Regions from separate parts of the Sorangium sp. So ce448 genome, predicted to be linked through region 2. Evidence: riboswitches for the same ligand, from Rfam matches in the RefSeq annotation. Region 2 holds a riboswitch; each other region holds the start of a gene.

Region 1 (6,257 bases), 4.4 Mb from region 2:
CCATGAACGACGAGCCTCCGGCGATCGCCGACCTGTCCTGGGTGCGCGCCGTCGCCGCGAAGGCCCGCGTCGTCGCGCGCACCAACGGCCGCGAGCCCCAGGCGACGATGGGGGCCGCCGGCGTCGGGCTCGTCTGCCTGCCGCGCTACCTGGGCGACGCGACCGCCGGCCTTTGCCTGCTCTCGCCGCCCTCGCCGCCGCCGGGGCGCAAGCTGTGGCTCGGGGTGCACCGCGATACGCGCGGGGTGCCGCGCGTGAAGGCGCTCGTCGCGTTCGTCGCCGACGCCCTCGGGCCGCTCCGGAGCGCCCTCGACCCCGGCGCGCGGCCGCGCGCGTCAGGCGACGAGCGCCCCCGCTACCGGCCCTGATCGCGCTGGCACGCCCTGAGCTCCTCGAACTGCGCGTCGCACGTCGGGGGCAGGAAATCGGTCGTGCATTCCCGAGCGCGCCCGCTCAGGCAATCGAAGAGCGACGCGATCGACGGCGCGAGGAAATCGCAGGGGATCCGGTCCGCGGAGGCGACGGTCTCGCCCACGCAGTCGAAGAAGGGGGCGGTCAGCGCGTTGCAGGGGCGCTGCTCGGAGAGCAGGTCGGCGCAGCGCTCGCTGCACCGGAGCTCCGGGCACGTGACGCCGGCGAAGAGCGAGCAGAAGAAATCGCACGAGGCCCTCTGCTCCTCGACGGAGGCCCCGCCGGAGCTCGCCGATGGCGACCCCACGGCCGCGCCGGCGCCCCCGGCGCCGTCGGAGCTCCCGGGGAGCCCGTCGACGACGACGGCCCCGCCGCAAGCGCCCGCCCCCGAGAGCGCGACGAGCGAAGCCAGGAAAGCGAAGAGCAGCGGCGTTCTCATCAGGGCATCCTAGCGTGCGGCAGGCAAGGCAGGGGCGCGCATCAAACGCCCCGCACGCCCCGCACGTCCGGCGCGCCCCGGCCGCTCACTCCACGGCTTGCGACTGCTCGATCGCGTCCTCGCGGCGCTCCCGGCGGTTGCACGCGAGCACCTTCTTGCGGACGCGCACCGCGTCGGGCGTGACCTCGACGAGCTCGTCGCCGTCGATCCACTCCATCGCCGTCTCGATCGTGAGCAGCCGCGGGCTGGCCAGGAGGACGTTCTCGTCCTTGCCGTGGTTGCGCACGTTCGACAGCTTCTTCTCCTTGATGACGTTGACGTCGGTGTCGTTCGGCCGGTTGTGCTCGCCGATGATCATCCCCTCGTAGACCTCGACGCCGGGGACGATGAAGAACATGCCGCGCGGCTGCAGGTGGTGCAGCGCGTACGGGGTCGCCACGCCGACGCGATCGGCGACGATGGCGCCGGTCGGGCGGCGCATCATCGGGCCGCCCCAGGGCGCCCAGCCGTCGAACATCGTGTTGAGCAGGCCCGTCCCGCGCGTCGCCGTCAGGAACTCGCCGCGGAAGCCGATGAGCCCGCGGGACGGCACCCGGAACTCGAGGCGGGCGCGGCCGAAGCCGGGGTTCGTCATCTTCACCATCCGGCCGCGCCGGGAGCTGAGGCGCTCGGTCACGATGCCGACGTAGGTGTCCGGCACGTCCACGACCACGAGCTCGAGCGGCTCCATCACCTCGCCGTCGATCTCGCGCGTCACCACCTCGGGGTTCGAGAGCTGCATCTCGTACCCCTCGCGCCGCATCGTCTCCACGAGGATCGCCAGCTGGAGCTCGCCGCGGCCGAGCACAACGAACGTGTCGGGCACCTCGGTCGGCTCCACCCGGATCGCGAGGTTCTTCATCGCCTCGCGCTCGAGCCGCTCCTTCAGGTGACGGCTCGTCAGGAACTTCGACTGCTTGCTCTTGCCGGCGAAGGTCGACGTGTTGACGCCGATCTTCATCTTGATCGTCGGCTCCTCGACCACGATGCGCGGCAGCGCCTCGGGGTGCGCCGGATCCGTGATCGTGTCGCCGATCGTGACCGCGTCGAGCCCGGCGATCGCGATCACCTCGCCCGCGACGGCGCTCTCGACCGCGACGCGCTTCAGCCCCTCGTAGGCGTAGAGCATCTTCACGTAGCCGCGCGACTGGCCGCCCTCGCCGAGGAGCGCGACGTCGGCGCCGGACCGGGCGGTGCCGCGGACCACGCGGCCGACCGCGAGCCGGCCCACGTACTCGTCGTGGGTCGTGTTGCAGACGATGACCTGGAGCGGACCGTCGGGGTCGCCGGAGGGGCCGGGGACCCGCTCGAGGATGGTCTCGAAGAGCGGCTCGAGGTCCTTCGCCTCGTGCTCGAGCTCCCGCTTCGCCTGGCCGAACTTCGCGATCGCGTAGAGCGTCGAGAAGTCCATCTGCGCATCGCTGGCCTCGAGGTCGCAGAAGAGGTCGAACACCTCGGAGAGCACCTCGTGGGCGCGCGCGTCGCTCCGGTCGATCTTGTTGATGACCACGATGACCGGGAAGCCGCGCTGGAGGCACTTCGACAGCACGAAGCGCGTCTGCGGCAGCGGGCCCTCGGCGGCGTCGACGAGCAGGAGCGCCCCGTCGGCCATCATGAGCGTGCGCTCGACCTCGCCGCCGAAGTCGGAGTGGCCGGGCGTGTCGACGATGTTGATCTTGACCCCGCGGTACCGGATGCTCGTGTTCTTCGCGAGGATGGTGATGCCGCGCTCCCGCTCGAGGTCGTTCGAGTCCATGACCCGCTCGGCCACGACCTCGTTCTCTCGGAAGGCGCCCGACTGGCGGAGCATGTGATCGACGAGGGTCGTCTTCCCGTGGTCGACGTGGGCGACGATGGCGATGTTGCGGAGATCGTTACGGGGCATATACGGCGGCGGCCGTGTAGCACGCGACCCACGGAGGAGCGAGCCCATCCTCGCTAGAGCCCGAACGTTCGGCCTGCACGGCAGGCGTGCGTCGAGGCGCTCGGATGAAGAGCGGGAGGCGCGCGCGAGGCGCGCGCGTGGCGCGGGCGGCGCAGAGAGCGGCGCGCGACGAGCGGGCGAGCGGAGCGGTAGCGATTGACAGCCGAAGGCGCACGGTCCTAGGGTGCGCGCCGTGCTGGTGCCCGGGCGTTCGCCTGGGCCGAAGAGGGAACCCGGTGAAATTCCGGGGCTGCCCCGCAGCGGTAAGCGAGAACGACCTCCACCCCATGCACTGGCCCGCCGAGGGCTGGGAAGCGGTGGACAGTAGGGAGCCGGTCAGACCGGAGCGCTCGCGAGCCCGAAGACCTGCCAGCGCCCGGCGGCGGGAGACATCCGGCGCCGGTTCGACCTGGGAGCCTCGAGGGAGGCGGTGAGGTCCGAGCCGGTGCAGCTCCACCTCTCTGCGCACGTCCCGGATACCGAACCGCCCCCGCGTCGCCTTCCGGTCGCCCGCGGGGGCGAGAGGTCGGTCCAGCGCACCGTGCGATGGCCAGCCATTTCGTCCTCGCGGAGCTCGACGCGAGCGGCCCGACGCCGCTCCGCGCGATTGCGGCGAAGGAGGACACGAATGCTGCGCGAGACGGTCACGACGAGCCACGGGCACCGCCATCCATTTCATCTGTTCGCCGCACTATCCATGGTGCTGGCCGCCGCGCGGCCCGCGCGCGCCGAGGGCGCCACCCCCGAGGCGCCCGCTGCCCCGCCGGAGGCCGCCGCCGCGGCGCCCACCGGCGAGGGCGCGCCCGCGGGCGACGCCGCGATCGAGGTCACGATCCAGGCGGAGAAGCCGGGCAGCGAGGCCGCGTCGCGCGTCTCCGTCGGACACCGGGAGCTCGAGCTCAGGCCGAGGCTCCGGCCGGGCGACCTCCTCGAGTCGGTCCCCGGGCTCTTCGCCGTGCAGCACGCGGGCGGCGGCAAGGCGAACCAGTACTTCCTCCGCGGATTCGACGCGGATCACGGGACCGACGTCGCCTTCTTCGTCGACGGCGTGCCCGTCAACATGGTCAGCCACGGCCACGGGCACGGCTTCACCGATCTCTACTTCATGATCCCGGAGCTCGTGACAGGGCTCGACGGGTACAAGGGGCCTTATTACGCGAACATCGGCGACTTCGGTACGGCGGGCGCCGTCAACCTGCGCTTCGCCGAGAAGCTCGAGGAGAGCTACGCGCAGGTCAGCCTGGGGCAGTACGGTATCCAGCGCGGTCTCGTCATCGCCTCGCCGGATCTCGGCGACACGTGGCGCGCGGTGGCCGCGGCGGAGATCTACCGGAACGACGGGCCGTTCCTGAGCCCGGAGCGCCTCAAGCGCTTCAATGTGTACCTGCGGGCCACGCACGATCTGGGCAACACGGGGAAGGTCCAGATGACCTGGATGTCGTATGGATCGACCTGGAATGGCTCCGGCCAGATCCCCGCGCGCGCCGTGTGCGGCGAGGGCGAGCAGGGCGGGTTGAACCCGCCGCCCTCGGCGTTCGGACAGCCGTGCATCGACCATTTCGGCGCCGTGGATCCGACCGAGGGCGGGGCGACCGAGCGGCACATGGCGTCCGTCGCGTACTCGACGGCGTGGCGGGACGCCGATCTGAGCGCGCTGGCCTACCTCGTCCGGTACCGCTTCACGCTGTACTCGAACTTCACGTTCTTCAGCGAGGACCCGGTCCACGGCGACCAGATCGAGCAGAACGACGACCGCACGGTCGGGGGCGCCGATCTCCGGTTCCGCAGGCAATACGAGATCGGCGGGGCGAGGTTCACGACCTCGCTCGGCGCGCAGATCCGCGCGGACGCGATCGACAAGTCCCTCCACCACGACGAGGCGCGCGAGCGGATCGAGGAGAAGAGCAGGACCCACGTCGATGAGAGCCAGATCGGCGTCTACGTCGAGCAGGACGCCCGGCTCCGGCGCTGGCTCCGCGTCGTGCTCGGGGCGCGCGCGCAGTGGATCGACGTCAACGTGGACGATCCGGGCGAGGACCTCGAGGCGGCGGGGAACAGGTCGAGCGGCGCCCGGGGACAGATGCAGCTGCTCCCGAAGCTCACGGCGATCGTGTCGCCGGTCGAGGGGGTCGATCTCTTCGCCCACTTCGGGCGGGGCTTCCACTCGAACGACGCGCGGGGCGCGGTGCTGGGGGAGGGGGCGGCGACGCTGATCACGCCGGCGACGGGCTACGAGGTCGGCCTGCGGGTCGCGCCCTTGCGCGGGCTGTCGCTGAACGGGGCCGCGTTCCTGCTCGACCTGGACTCGGAGCTGGTCTGGAGCGGCGACGCGGGCGCGACCGAGGCGTCGGGGCAGACGCGGCGCTACGGGATCGAGATCGGCGGGCGCTACCGGCTCCAAAGCTGGCTCTTCGCCGACGTGGACGCGACCTTCACCCGCGCGCGCTTCCGCGAGAACGCCGGCAACGCGAGCGCTGTCGCCCTCGCGCCGACCCGGACGCTGACCGCGGGCGTCGGCGTCCGCCCGACGTTCGGCGCGTTCACGCCGTTCGCGGCGCTGCGGGTCAAGGCGATCGCCGCGCGGCCCGCGACCGAGGACGAGTCGCTCACCGCCGAGGGGTTCACGGTCGTCGACGCCAACGCCGGGCTGCGGTGGAAGAACGTCGAGGTGGCCGTGGACGTCCAGAACCTCTTCGACACGACGTGGCGCGAGGTCCAGTTCGCGAGCGCGTCGCGGCTGCCGTACGAGCCGGCCCCGGTCACCGGGATCCACTACTCGCCGGGGTGGCCGTTCACCGCGATCGGGCGGGCGACGCTGTACTGGGAGTAGGCGCAGCGCCGGCTCATGTCCGGCGGAGGTCCTCGCGCAGCGCGTCGAGCGATGCCCGGAACGCGGCTTCGCTCACGGCGGCGCCCGTCACCGCGGGCAGGAGCTCTGCGAACATCTGCCAGGCTTCCCCGATGTCACATACCCTGTGCGGATAACGCTGGCGGGCAACGAGCGTGAGCCCTGTCACGACGCTGCGAACCATCGCCGCATGGAACCCCGAGCCCTCGAAGACGACCGCTGAGCACCTGATGGTCGCGCTCGCCTCCGCGAGGAAGCTCGCGATCGCCCTGCGCGCGGGCGCCGATGGCAACGGCGCCCCGCTCTCGACGAGGGTGAGCAGCCCTATGCCGCGCGGGTGCTTCTTCGCGAACTCCGCGCACGCATCCCTCAGGTGGCGCGCGCCGTCCTCGGTCGTCTCGCGGCGCCAGATGACACAGAAGATCTGGTGCCAGGAAGCCAGGATGTAGTCCGGTTGTCTGGTGACCAGGTGCCAGGGGTCAGGATGCATGAGCGTGCTCGTCCTGGAGCGGTCGCAGCGGAGATGCTCGCGGGGGCCTCACGGTACACCGGCCAGGGTACACGGGCGTTGCTTCGCCGGCGATACGCGCGCACAC
Region 2 (6,257 bases):
CATCTCTCCGGCCGTGATCCTGAGCTGCTCGACGATCTCCGGCGCGCCGGGGGGCGCCTCGCCGGGCGCGGCGGCCGTGGGCGCCTCGGCGCGCGGCGCCTCGACCTGCGGCGGCGGCGCGGCGGGCTGGGCGAGATCGTCCCTCGGAGCCGCCGCGATCGGGGCTTCGTGCGTGGGCTCGGCGGCGGTGCGCTCCGGCCTGCGTTCGCGGGCGAACGCCCACAGGCCTCCGAGCACCGCCGCTGCCAGCAAGGTCGGGAGCAGCCATTCTCGCGTCGGACGTTGACGGGCAGGCCCTTCACGCGAGGGAAGCGGGGTTGACGACTCCGTCGTTCGGGACGGGGCGGGCGATACCGCGTCGTGCGGGCGTTCGCGCGCCGCCGCCGCGACGAAAGGAGCGCTCGCCCCCATGGAGGGAGCGAGGAACCCAGCGAGGCCCGCCGGGGCGCGCGGATCGTCCTTGAAGGCTTGCTTGTGATGAGAGAGGAGATCGGCGAGCCCGCGCGCGGTCAGCCCTCTCAACCTCACCTCGCGGCCGAGCACGCACGCGACGATCGGAGCGACCAGGCCGAGCATCGCGGTCGAGCACCGCTGCTCCGCGCCGGAGGAGCGGGAGATGAGATCGATCATCCCGCTCGCGCGGTCGCCGAACAGGCGGGCGATTATCGACTGCCCATGGTGCGAGAGCTCCTCGGCCTGCTCGGCGCGGAGGGGGCCTGCTCTCCCGAGCAGACCTTCGTAGTCCCGCTCGGTGATCAACCTGAACAGCTGCGCTGCGCCGCTCTCCGAAGAGGCGAGCTGAGCCATTCCGGCGAGCAGCGTCGGCACCGAGCTCTCCGCGGCGCCGCGCACGTTCGTCGGCGATTCATCGCTCAGGCCCAGCCCCTTCGTTGCGGCCGAGATGAGCTCGGGCGTCAAGAAGCCCCTGGTGGTGTCCAGCAACGACATGGTTCCGATCCCTCCGGGAAGTGGTCATCGGCGCGGGCGAAGCAGCGTCATCGCGCACGCGACCCTGCCCGCATGAGCGTCGATCCCGTGTCTGTCTTCCGCGGACTCCGCGCGATGCGAGCGACGTGCCGGCACGCCCGCGCATCGCGCGCTGTGCCGCGGGTGCACACGGCCTGCTCCTGCCGCTTCCTGCCCCTCGCGCTCGGCGAGGCGAGGCGAGGCGAGGCGAGCCGGCGGCGATGGCGCGCGGCGCTCAGCGTCGTGCGAGCGCGGCCGTGCGGGCCTCGGCCGTCAGCGCGGCGAAGGCGTCCGTGCGCGTATACACGTGGTTGCCAGCCGCGGTGCACCCCGCGCCTCGCGACGTGATGCCCACCACGTCGCCGCGGTCGGCGTCGATCACCGGACCTCCCGAGTCGCCGGCGCAGGTCGCCCCCTCGATCTCGAACTCGCGCGGACCGAGGACCTTGCCGGTCGCCGGATCGGCGCGGGGCCCGACGGCGGCGACGAGGCGCGGGCCGCGCGCGGCGCGGACGCCGAGCCGGCTTACCGCTCCGCCGCCGTACCCGACGGCGATCACGCTGTCGCCTGGATCGAGCGCCCCGACCTCGCGCATCCGCAGGGGCGCCACGTCGGTGAGGGGCCGATCGAGCACCAGATAAGCGATGTCCGCGTCGCAGAGGACGCGCTCTTTCCCGTGCAGCGTGGCCACGGCGCGCGCCCGCGCGGCGTCGCGGGAGACATCGATATGGTCCCCTGTGTAAATGGCGATCTCGGAAGGATCGATGTCTCCGCCGAGGTGATCGCCGTTGTGCGACCTGCCCGAGCGATCGCAGCGAGGGGTCGCGGTCAGGTTGCGCGAGATGCAGTGACGCGCGGTCAAGACGAGGTTCGGCTCGACGAGCGCGCCGCTGCACAGGTTCACGCGTCGCTCGCCGCCCCGGGGATCGCGGTGCGAGACGGCCACGGCGACGACGGAGCGCGCGGCGCCGTCGATGCGGGGCTCAGGCGTGCCCTTCGCGCGCGGCGAAACCTCGGTGATCGGCTCGACCGCCGCCACCGGAGGAGGCGAGGATTCAGCCGGGATGACGGCGACGACGAGGCGTGGGACGAGGGCCGCGACAAGGCAGCCAAGGCATCCCGCGAGGCGCGGGACGAGAGGCGGAGACACCATGGATGAGGTCACCGACAAAGAGCATGTGAGTAACGACCGTGCAAGCCGACCCTGGAGCTTTTCTCCAGCATCGGAAGGGGAGGTGCCCCCGATAAGTTGTTGTTCCCACCGAGGGGAATGAGAGATGGAAATCAGGTCAGTCAGGTGAGGGGCGCCCGGCTGGAGGCGCGCTCTCTGGACTCCCGCGCTCGTCGACTAGCCCCGGCCCTCCAGCGCGCGCGCAGCGCCGGCGCTGCTCGACGCGCCGGGGGCGAGGTGTCGCTCGATCAGGAAGATCAAGCACGACGACGCGAGCGTGAAGGCGATCGCCAGCGCGGCCACGGCGCCCATGCCGTCGAGGCGCTGGTCGGGGAGCTCGTGCAGCATCCTGGCCGCGAGGAACGCGGCGAGCGCCGACGAGAGGTGATCCACGGCCGACTGGATGGATCCGAAGCGCGCCCGCTCGGAGGGGAGCGGGACCTTCGAGGCGAGCGTGCCGTGGGAGATGTTGCGGATCGCCGTCCCGGTCATGAAGGCGACGAAGACGACGATCACGGGCAGCCCCGGCACGTACGCGTGGAACCCGGCATAGAGGACGGCCACGAGCATCGCCGCCCCGACCAGGCTCGTTCGGAACGCGCCGACGCGATCGATCAGCGCGCCCGCGGTGCGCATCACGACGAAGGTGAGCGCGCCGCCCACGAGGTAGAGCAGGCCGAGCCGCTCGCGCGGATAGCCGAGGTTATTCTGCACGTAGGCCGAGATGTTCGGGATGACGAGGAACGACGCCATCGTCATGACCGCCGTCGTCGCGTACGAGAGCAGCACGAGCGGGCGGCCGACGAGCGCGCGGAGCTCGCGCATGGCGTTTTCCTCGGCGCGCACCCGCGCCCCGGCGAGGTGGCCTCGCATCGAGGGGAGCAGCAGCAGCGCGAGCCCCGCGACGGCGAGCCCGAGCGCCGCGACGGCGAAGAACGGCGCCTGGAAGCCGCCGCGCCGCGCGAGCTCGAGGCCGGCCGGCACCCCGAGCACCGCGGCCAGGGAGTAGGCGCCTGCGCGAGGAGGGTGCGCGTCGGCGATGCGAAGAAGAACGCCGACTCAGGGGTGTATTGCTTCAACAGCTGCCCTGTGTTCACCGCGGGCAGCGCGACAGAGGCCGGTATCGAGATGGAACTCGTCACATTCAGCTCCGATGGGCGTCGAGAGCCACGTGGGCTCTGGTCATCGGGCGCTGGACGTCAGGTCTCGGGCCGCTCGTTTCTGATTAATGATAAAGAAAATCAGTTTCAAGTAACTCGTTGCACGCGCGTGCAAGACTGTCAAGGGACTCCCGGTTCTGTCTCGGGTGTGCGCCGCCGGTGGGCCCGTGGACGGGGCGCTCCGGGCCTTCGCTTCAGCGTTGACATCCTGCGTGACGGGTGCGACGAGTCGCCCCGCCATCGGTGCTCGTCCGGCCATCCCCTGGCGAGCTGAAAAGGGAACCCGGTGAGAATCCGGGACTGCCCCCGCAGCGGTGAACGGGAACGACCATCACCAAGAAGCACTGGGCATGCACCAGAGCAGCCTGGGAAGCGGTGATGTGTAGGAGAGCGACCGGCGACGGCCGCAGCGCCCGTGAGTCCGAAGACCTGCCGAAGGTGCGCGCGCCGGTGCTCTGGCGCGCGCTGACCTGAGCCTTCGAGGGGAAGGCGCCCAGGCCCTCGACCACCTCGCTCGCGCGCGGTGCCGTGGCCCGTCACGCAGCCCCCTCGCTTCGGCTCTCAGCTCACCCGGAGCAGCGCTGGGTCGACGCGGGCAGGCGGCGCGTGAATGGTTGATTCCTCTGATCGTCGGTCGCGTCGGCGCCGGAGCGCCGGCGCGGCGCGCTGGTTTGCGCTCGCGGTCGGCAGCGCGGTGGCAGGCCTGCCGGCGGCCCGCGCCGACGATGTGCGCAGGCCTGCGGGCGAGCAGGGGGGCGATGCCGCTGCCGCTCGACCGGGGACAGACCCGCTGGAGGTGCGCGTCGAGGGGGACCGCCTGCGCGCGCCCGCGCCGCCCAAGGACAGGTCCGTCGCGGGGTCGGTGCTGGGCCGCGAGCGCCTCACCGGCGCGGGGCTCGGGGCGGCGGACGTGCTCCGCACGCAGCCGGGCGTGCTCATCATCGAGTCGGGCGGCTTCGGCGGGCCGGCGACCGCGGCCCTCCGGGGAGCGACCGCCACGCAGACGCCGGTGTACCTCGCCGGCGTCCGCCTGAACGACGATGTCGTGGGGACGGCGGATCTCTCCCTCGTGCCCCTCTGGCTCATCGAGCGCATCGAGATCTACCGCGGCCACGCGCCCATCGAGGCCGACCGCCTCGGCCCCGGCGGCGCGATCTTCTTCGAGCCGCGGCGGCCTTCCCGGACGACGGGCGGCGCAGGCGTCATGGCGGGCTCGCTCGGCGCGCGGCGCGGGTGGGCGTTCGCCGGCGCCGGCGCGGGCCCGGTGAGCGCGATCGTCGGGGTGAGCGCCGAGGCCGCGGAGAACCGCTACGCGTTCGTCAACGATGGCGGGACGCTCTTCGACGAGCGCGACGACACCGTGGAGCGCCGGCAGAACGCCGACGTGCGCACGATCGACGCGTGGGCGCTCGCGCGCGTCGAGCTCGGGGGCGGCGCGATCGTCGACGTGATCGCGAACGGCACCGATCGCGAGCAGGGCGTGCCGAGACTCGCGCTCCTGCCGTCCCGCGAGGCGCGGGGGGAGTCGCGGCGCGCGCTGGCGTCGGTCGCGGCGCGGGTGCCGTTCGGCGGGGAGGCGCAGCACACGCTCGAGGCGCGCACCTCGTTCATCGAGGCGCGGTCGGAGGTCCATGATCCCCTCTTCGAGCTCGCGCTGCAGACGCCGGAGCTCCACCTCGCCGGCCGCCGCCTGGAGCAGACGCTCGGGGCGACGCTCGCCTTCGCCGACCGGCTCCGGGTGCGGCCCGTGCTCTCGGTCGCGCGCGAGGGCATCTCGCGCGCGCCGGACGACGTACCGCTCGCGCGGGCGCGGCGCTCGTCCGCGCGCGGCGCCGTCAGCGCGGAGGCGCGCCTCGGCGAGGGGCTCACGCTGCACGCCCTCGCGAGCGGGGAGTGCCACGCCACCGGCGCGGACCGGGAGCGCCCTTGCGACGTGCTCGTGCCGACCGGGCGGGTCGGCGTGGAGGCGGGGAGCGACCGGCTCCGGCTCCTCGCGACCGTGGGCCGCTACGTCCGCGTCCCGACGCTCGGCGAGGTGTACGGCGTCTCCGGCGTCGTCCACGGCAACGCGGCGCTCGAGCCCGAGTCCGGCGCCACGATCGAGGCCGGGATCCGGGCGCAGACGGGGCGCGGCGCCGTGCTGCGCGGCGCCTTCATCGACGTGTTCGCGTTCGGGAGCGCGGTCTCCGGGCTCGTCGCGTACGAGAAGTCCGGTCAGGGCTACGTGAGCCCGTACAACGTCGGCCGCGCCCGCGTCGTGGGCGCGGAGCTCCTGGCCGGGGTCGAGGTGACCCCGTTCCTCCGCGCCGAAATCGCGGCGACGCTGCTGGATCCGCGGGACACGACGCCGGGACGGACGACGAGGAACGACCTCCTCCCGTTCCGCTCGCGCCTCGTCGTCGCGCCGCGCCTGCACGCCGAGTGGAAGCGCCCGGGCGGCGCCGTGTTCTCGGGCGCGTCGGGCGAGATCCGGGCCGTGTACCAGTCGAGCCGGTACGCCGATCCCGCCGGGCTCGGCGTGATCGCGGAGCAAGCGACCCTCGACCTCGACGCGGAGGCGAGGTGGCTCGGAGGGCACCTCGCGGTGAGAGGTCGCGTCGCGGACCTCCTGGACGCGCGGCGCACGGATGTCGTCGGGTTTCCGCTCCCGGGGCGGAGCGTGTTTTTCACACTGGAGTCAACATGGTGAAGATCAGTCTGTTTGCGTTCGCGATCTCGATTCCGATGCTCGGGTGCAACGTGGATTCGCCGCCGCCGTCGACGGGCGGCGTCCACGGCGGCGGCGACGGCGACGCGTGTGAGAGCGGCGTGGTCATCGTGACGAGCGACTACCAGTCGACGAACATCGCCGTGTCGGAGCTCGATGGGACCACCCTGTCGCCCTCCTTCGTGTCGAGCGGCGCGGCGAAGCCGGGGCTCAGCCTCGCGCTGTCCGGCGACGTCGAGGTCCCGGGGGCGGC
Region 3 (6,257 bases), 5.5 Mb from region 2:
CGTCGCGGCTGCCGTGGCCGATCAGCAGGAGACCGTCGTCATGCACGCGAGCGCCTCCTCCAGGGTGAGCGGGAGGCCCGCGCCGCCCCGCGGCGGCGGAGGGCTCATCCGGGTCCAGAGCTCGGCGACCCACGGCCGCCGCATCCGCGCCCGCGCGAGGAGCTCCCCCCGCGCGAACACGTCCCGCGGCGGCCCGTCCGCGAGGACCTGACCGTCGCCCAGCAGGACCGCGCGCGAGGCGAAGAGCGGCACGAGATCCACCGCGTGGGTCGCGGTGACCAGCGTGGTCCCCTGCTGCTCGGAGAGCGCGCGCAGCGTCTGGCACAGGGCGAGCTCGCCCTCCGGGTCGAGCCCCGCGGTCGGCTCGTCGAGCAGCAGCACCCGCGGCCGCATCGCCAGCATCCCGGCGATGCACGCGCGCTTGCGCTCGCCGAAGCTCAGCGCCTCGATGGCGCGATCGGCGAGGTGGGCGATCTGCACGGCGGCGAGCGCCGCCTCGGCGCGGCGGCGCGCCTCGGGCGCGGGCAGGCCGAGGTTTCGCGGGCCGAACAGGACGTCGTCGAGGAGCGTCGCGCCGAGCAGCTGGTCGTCCGGGTCCTGGAGCACGAGCGCGGCGCCCGCGGCGACGGCGTCCGAGGGCGAGCCCACGCGGCGGCCCGCGATCTCGACGCCGCCGCCGGGCGCCGGGAGGAGCCCGACGAGCGTCCGGAGCAGCGCGGTCTTGCCGGCGCCGTTGCCGCCGAGCACCGCCACGGACTCGCCCTCGGCGACGTCGAGGCGCACGTCGCGCAGCACGGGCTCGCCGCGCGGGTAGCCGAGCCGGGGGGCGCGCAGCGCGATCATCCGGCCTCTCCTGCGGCGACGCTGAGCCCGAGGGCCGCGAGGGCGGCGGCGGCGAACGCGACGTTCGCGGCGGGCGCGCTCGTCCTCCGGTCGGCGACGGGGAGCTTCCCCTGGTAGCCGCGGAGCTGCATCGCGAGCGCGGCGCTCTCGGAGCGCTCCAGCGTCCGGAGCGCCACGACGCCCGCGACGGCGCCGGCCGAGCGCGCGGCGGCGCCGGGGCGGGTGAACCCGCCGCGGAGCGCGGCGGCGCTCCACGCGCTGTCGGCCGCGCGCTGGAGCACGCCGGCGAAGCGCCGCGTCAGCGCGAGCAGCTCGACCAGGGCCGCCGGGACGCCGAGCCCGGCGAGCGCCGCCTCGATCTCGGCGGGCGCGGCGGCGCCGGCGAGCCACCGGAGCACCGCGGCCGCCGCGAGGACGCGGGCGCCGATGGCCACGGCGCGGTGGGCCCCCTCGGCCGTGATCGCGTCGACGGGGAACGGCGCGCCGGGGAGGAGCGGCGCCCCCGGCGTGAGCGCGAGCGCGAGCGCCGCCGCGACCGCTCCGATCCACGCGGCGGGCGCGGCGGCGCGGAGGACGGCGCGCGCCGGCGTTCCCTGGAGGTGGAGGGCCGCGCACGCGAGGAGGAGCAGCGCGGCCGGCGTGACGGGCGAGCGCGCGCCCGCGGCGACGCAGCACGCCGCCACGGCGGCTCCGAGGCGGAGCCGGGCGTCCACGTCGCGGAGCCGCGCGGGCGGGTCAGTCCGCACGGAGGCCTTCGCCGCCGGCCTTGACCGCGGGCGCGTCCGCGCGCTCGACGAAGAGCACGCGCGAGAAATAGCCGAGGGCGAAGCCGGCGAGGAGCCCGGCCCAGAGGAACGCGAAGAGCAGGAGGTCGCCCTCGAGGCCCGCGAACAGCGGCCCCGTGTCGTGGCGTCCTGCGTCCTCGGCGACGCGGCGCACCACGGCCTCGTCGACGCCGTCCCAGGACGCGTTGCCGCAGGCGGCGAGCCAGAATGAACCGGCGAGCTGGAGCGCTGCCGCGCACGCACGCCGCGCGAGCGGCGCTGGCATCGGGCGCTGTCCGAGCCGCCGCGTCACGACGCCCCCGGGGCGAGCCGGACGACCTGGAGCCGATCCAGGATGTCGGGCCGCCGGGCGCGCAGGAAGGCGAGCGCCCCCGCGGTCATGACGCCCTCGAGCAGGCCGAGCGGGAGCTGGGTGGGGACGAAGGCCAGGGCGACGCCCGTGAACATGGACGTCACCGAGCCCTCGCCCGAGAGCCCGAGCGCGAGCGCGAGCGCCGTTGTGGCGTAGGTTGCCCAGTCCGACGTCACGCCCGCGAGGAAGCCCGCGACCCAGAGGTTCGCGCCGCAGCGCCGCGCGAGGTGGAAGGCGAAATATCCGGTGAAGGCGCCCGCGATGCCCATCGACGCGACGTCGGCGCCGAGCGTGGTGAGGCCGCCGTGCGCGAGGAAGAGGGCCTGGATAAGGAGCGCCACCACGGTGACGAGGACGGTCATCCAGGGGCCGATGAGCACCGCCGCGAGCCCTGTGCCGCACGGGTGGGAGCAGGTCCCGGCGGTCGGCACGGGCACGGGCATGCACGAGATCGCGAAGACGGCGGCCGCGATGAGGCCGACGAACGGCTTGTAGAAGGCGTCCTGCTGGGTGCGGCGCCGGAGCAGGTGGAGGGCGATCGCGACGAAGGGCAGGGCGAGCGCGTTCCAGACGGCGCACCAGCCGAGCGGCAGGACGCCTTCCGCGAGGTGCATCGCGGCCGCGGGCCGGGGCGCGAGGAGCGTCCCCAGGGACACGGCGGCGATCGACACAGCGCGGCCGTGAAGACCGATGACGGCGCTCCGGGTGAAGTCCGCACCCGAACGCCACGAAGACGTGCGCAAGCTGCACCTCGTGGGAGGCTCGGGTAGGTCTCCCGGCTCATGGGTTCAGGGAGCTGATCGAGCTCCCAGCGCTGCGTCCACCTTCCCAGGCCTCTTCCAATGAGGCCCAGTGGTCTTCGGAGGCAGCTCCCCACTCACGGTGGCGGGACCGCGCCGGTTTTGCACCGGCTTCCCTGTTATGCCCCGGAGGGCACCCGAGGAATGGATTGTCAGGCCGGTGCTCGGTAATCCCGTTTCGTTCCCGGCGTCAAGGACGTCGCGCCCCGATCGCGGACGAGGTGCTCGGCGGGCGCTGCATCTGGCATGGCGTGTCGGACGAGCTCCCCGTCGAGCGCGGGCCAGCTCCGCCTCGCGCGCGGTGCCCCGCGCGTCGGCCCGCGCATCCAGGCGGCGCGATCGCGCGAGCCGGGCGCGCGTACCCGGGGGTGCGGACCGGGCGAACCCGGGTGCGTCGACCCGGGGGTGCGGACCGGGCGAACCCGGGTGGGTCGACCCGGGGGTGCGGACCGGGCGAACCCGGGTGGGTCGACCCGGGGGTGCGGACCGGGCGAACCCGGGTGGGTCGACTCGGGGGTGCGAGTTTCCGCCTTGCGCGGTCCGGCTCGCCGCGGTCCGCCGCGAGCGCCCTCGTCCGCGGCGTCGGCGCGGCGGCGATGCCTGCGCTGGTGGCCACCTCGCCCTCGAGGGCGCTGCCGAGGCGCACGAGGCCATCGCTGCCGAGGCGCGCCGCGCGCCCGTCGGCGCCCCCATTGAGCAGGCATGGGCGCCGACGAGCGATCCAGGCGCTGTCGTGTGATGGCCGAGGCCGAGAAATTGACCCAGACGCATCACGTGAAGAGTCGTCGAGCACACGTCTTGAATTATGTCCCCCTTAGATAAAGCCTGTTTACTTTGTCGCCGCGCGGGCGCAGCCCCCGTCTCGGTTTGGGCCCGCACGAGGGGCTCTCGTGCGCTTGAATACAAGGCACCGGCGCGTTCCTTCCGCAGTGTGCTTTGTTCGTCCTGGCTCTTTACTCGGGAGCAGGTGTCCGGCTTACCGCCTGCAGCCTCGTGGCATCTCTTATTGAAGAGATGAGGGATTTCGTGTTCACTCGTCTCGGAATGCGAGACGAACGCTGCGCTGAGCGCTGTCTCCGGTGGAGGGGTATGCCCGGCTCGAACGTGAATTCCCGCAGAGCTGGTGTGTGTGGGGCGCGCGCCCGCCTGGCCGCCTTCGTGTCTGGAGCGCTCTGCTCGCTCGGCGTGCAGTCATTGCACTTTGTTATCGACAACGCGCTTGCGGATGCCACAATCTGACTACCGCATGCGCACCGGCGCGGACCCCCCCAGCCCGGAGCGCATGCGGTGTTTTTTTCTTAGCACCGCGGCGGACGTTCAAGACTCCGGCGCGGTTTCCCTGCCGCGGTCATTCTGGGCCCCCCTCCAGCGTGATGCGCGGTATTTTTTTTGCCGTCGAGCGCGCGGTTCGCGCCTCCCGAGCCTTCACTTGCCCGTGAACGTGGCCTGCGATTTCGCCAGGAACGCTTTCATTCCGAGCTGTTGATCTTCGCTTCCGAAGAGCGCGGCGAATGCCTGGGCTTCCAGCTCGTTGGCGGCGGTGAGGTCGAGGCTCTCGCCGCGCAGGAGGACGCGTTTGGCGGCGGCGACGGCGAGCGGCCCGCGCGAGGCGATCTTGAGGGCGGTCTCGCGGGCGCGCGCGAGGAGCTCGGTCGCCGGGAAGACGGCGTTGACGAGCCCGATCGAGAGCGCCTGCTGGGCGGTGATCATGTCTCCTGAGTAGACGAGCTCGCGCGCGCGTCCGGGTCCGACCCGTCGCAGCAGCCGCTGGGTCCCGCCGAACCCCGGGATGACGCCCAGGTTCACCTCGGGCTGGCCGAGCTTGGCGCCTTCGGCGGCGTAGATGAAGTCGCATGCGAGGGCGAGCTCGCAGCCGCCGCCCAGCGCGAAGCCGTTGACGGCGGCGATCACGGGGAAGGGGGCAGTCTCGATGAGCTCGGCGAGCCGGTGGCCAGCGTCGGCGAACCGTTTCGCGGCGATGCTGTTCATGGTCGCCATCTCTGCGATGTCGGCGCCGGCGACGAACGCCTTGCCGGCGCCGGTCAGCACCGCCGCGCGGACCTCGTTGCCCTCGGCGGGCGCGAGGAGGTCGCGGAAGGCCGCGGTGAGCTCGCCGAGGACGGCGGGGTTCAGCGCGTTGAGTTTGTCGGGCCGCTGGATGGTCACGGTGGCGACGTGATCCGCGCGCTCGACGGCGACGAACTGGAGCGTACCGCGAGCCCCCGGCTGCTGTTCTTGAGCGGTCATGGAGCGTGGTTAGCAGCGCCTCGCGCCGGTGGGAAGCGCCTGCCGCGGGTCAGGGAAGGCGTCATTCCGTGTCCGCCCGATCCCGCTGTGTAGAGGCCGTTGCCGAGCCGACGAGCGAGCGATTTCCAAGCGAGCGATTTCCGGAGGAGTCTCGCGCCTGTTCCGGGAAACGGTCCATCGCTCGATGATCCGAACTCACCGCTTGAGTGCGGGTACGCGCGACATGACGGCCCTACAACGAGCCCGCGTGCGATAGTCGTGAGTCGAGCAGACCGCCTGTCCTCCGACCCGCACACCTGTGTTCGCCTCGCGCGGCCACCGTCGTCGCTCCCCCGTCGTCATCCCTCCTGGAGAGAGCCAGGGAGGGAGGGGGTGCCGCGCGGGGGGCCGGCGGGGTAGGGCCCCACGAACCCGAGCGCCGGCCCGCTCCGCGCGGCGCCCTCTCAGATCGGCCCCGCCGTTCAGCCGGCCATGGCCCCCCAAAAGGCGCGAGTTCGTGGGAGGGGCCCCCGCCGGCCCCCCGCGCGGCGCCCCCTCCCTCCCTGGCTCCGCAGCAGCCGCCTACACCGCCCGCCCGCTCTTCTGCCCCTTCTCGTCGTACACGTAGAACCCCCGCCCGCTCTTCTTCCCGTACCACCCCGCAGCCACCAGGTTCCTGAGCAACGTGGCCGCCCTGTACTTCGAGTCCCCGAACTCCCGGTGCAGCACCTCCGCGATCGACAGCACCGTATCGAGCCCGATCAAATCGGCGAGCTCGAGCGGCCCCATCGGGTGGTTCAGCCCGAGCCGCGCCCCCGCGTCGATGTCCTCCGGCGTGGACAGCCCCTCCTGGAGCGCGAAGCACGCCTCGTTGAGGAAGGGGATCAGCATCCGGTTCACGATGAACCCGGGCTGGTCCTTCGAGGTGATCACCGTCTTGCCGAGCCCGACCGAGAGCGCCCGGACGGCCTCGTACGTCGCGTCCGACGTCTGGACCCCACGGACGAGCTCGACAAGCTTCATCAGCGGCACCGGGTTCATGAAGTGCATCCCGATGACCAGCTCAGGCCGGCCGGTCACCGCCGCCAGCCGCGTGATCGAGATGGACGACGTGTTCGACGCCAGGATCGCCCCCTTCGGCAGCGCCGCGTCGGCGAGCTTGAAGATCCCGCTCTTCACCTCGAAGTTCTCGGTCACCGCCTCCACGGCCAGGTCGACCCCGGCCAGGCCCCCCATCCCGTCGGCCACCGC

What was found. A riboswitch is a leader RNA that binds a small molecule or an ion and turns the genes downstream of it on or off. The one in region 2 is predicted to bind cobalamin.
Region 1: it holds a riboswitch for cobalamin, as region 2 does, so the genes downstream of both, WMF45_RS05250 (TonB-dependent receptor) here and WMF45_RS21915 (TonB-dependent receptor domain-containing protein) in region 2, are expected to answer to the same signal.
Region 3: it holds a riboswitch for cobalamin, as region 2 does, so the genes downstream of both, WMF45_RS01400 (energy-coupling factor ABC transporter permease) here and WMF45_RS21915 (TonB-dependent receptor domain-containing protein) in region 2, are expected to answer to the same signal.

What each region holds. Positions count from the first base shown of each region.
Region 1 is NZ_CP150343.1:1,428,167-1,434,423, forward strand. It holds gene WMF45_RS05235 (LysR family transcriptional regulator) at 1-368, shown strand, start outside; gene WMF45_RS05240 (hypothetical protein) at 356-850, opposite strand; gene typA (translational GTPase TypA) at 936-2,822, opposite strand; cobalamin riboswitch at 2,994-3,201, shown strand; gene WMF45_RS05250 (TonB-dependent receptor) at 3,442-5,643, shown strand; gene WMF45_RS05255 (hypothetical protein) at 5,657-6,151, opposite strand.
Region 2 is NZ_CP150343.1:5,812,001-5,818,257, reverse strand. It holds gene WMF45_RS21930 (OmpA family protein) at 1-948, opposite strand, end outside; gene WMF45_RS21925 (trypsin-like serine protease) at 1,202-2,119, opposite strand; gene WMF45_RS21920 (MFS transporter) at 2,315-3,130, opposite strand; cobalamin riboswitch at 3,522-3,748, shown strand; gene WMF45_RS21915 (TonB-dependent receptor domain-containing protein) at 3,908-5,986, shown strand; gene WMF45_RS21910 (YncE family protein) at 5,980-6,257, shown strand, end outside.
Region 3 is NZ_CP150343.1:342,601-348,857, forward strand. It holds gene WMF45_RS01380 (CbiX/SirB N-terminal domain-containing protein) at 1-46, opposite strand, end outside; gene WMF45_RS01385 (energy-coupling factor ABC transporter ATP-binding protein) at 22-843, opposite strand; gene WMF45_RS01390 (CbiQ family ECF transporter T component) at 840-1,589, opposite strand; gene WMF45_RS01395 (hypothetical protein) at 1,579-1,893, opposite strand; gene WMF45_RS01400 (energy-coupling factor ABC transporter permease) at 1,917-2,594, opposite strand; cobalamin riboswitch at 2,729-2,936, opposite strand; gene WMF45_RS01405 (enoyl-CoA hydratase/isomerase family protein) at 4,206-5,027, opposite strand; gene WMF45_RS01410 (3-hydroxyacyl-CoA dehydrogenase family protein) at 5,589-6,257, opposite strand, start outside.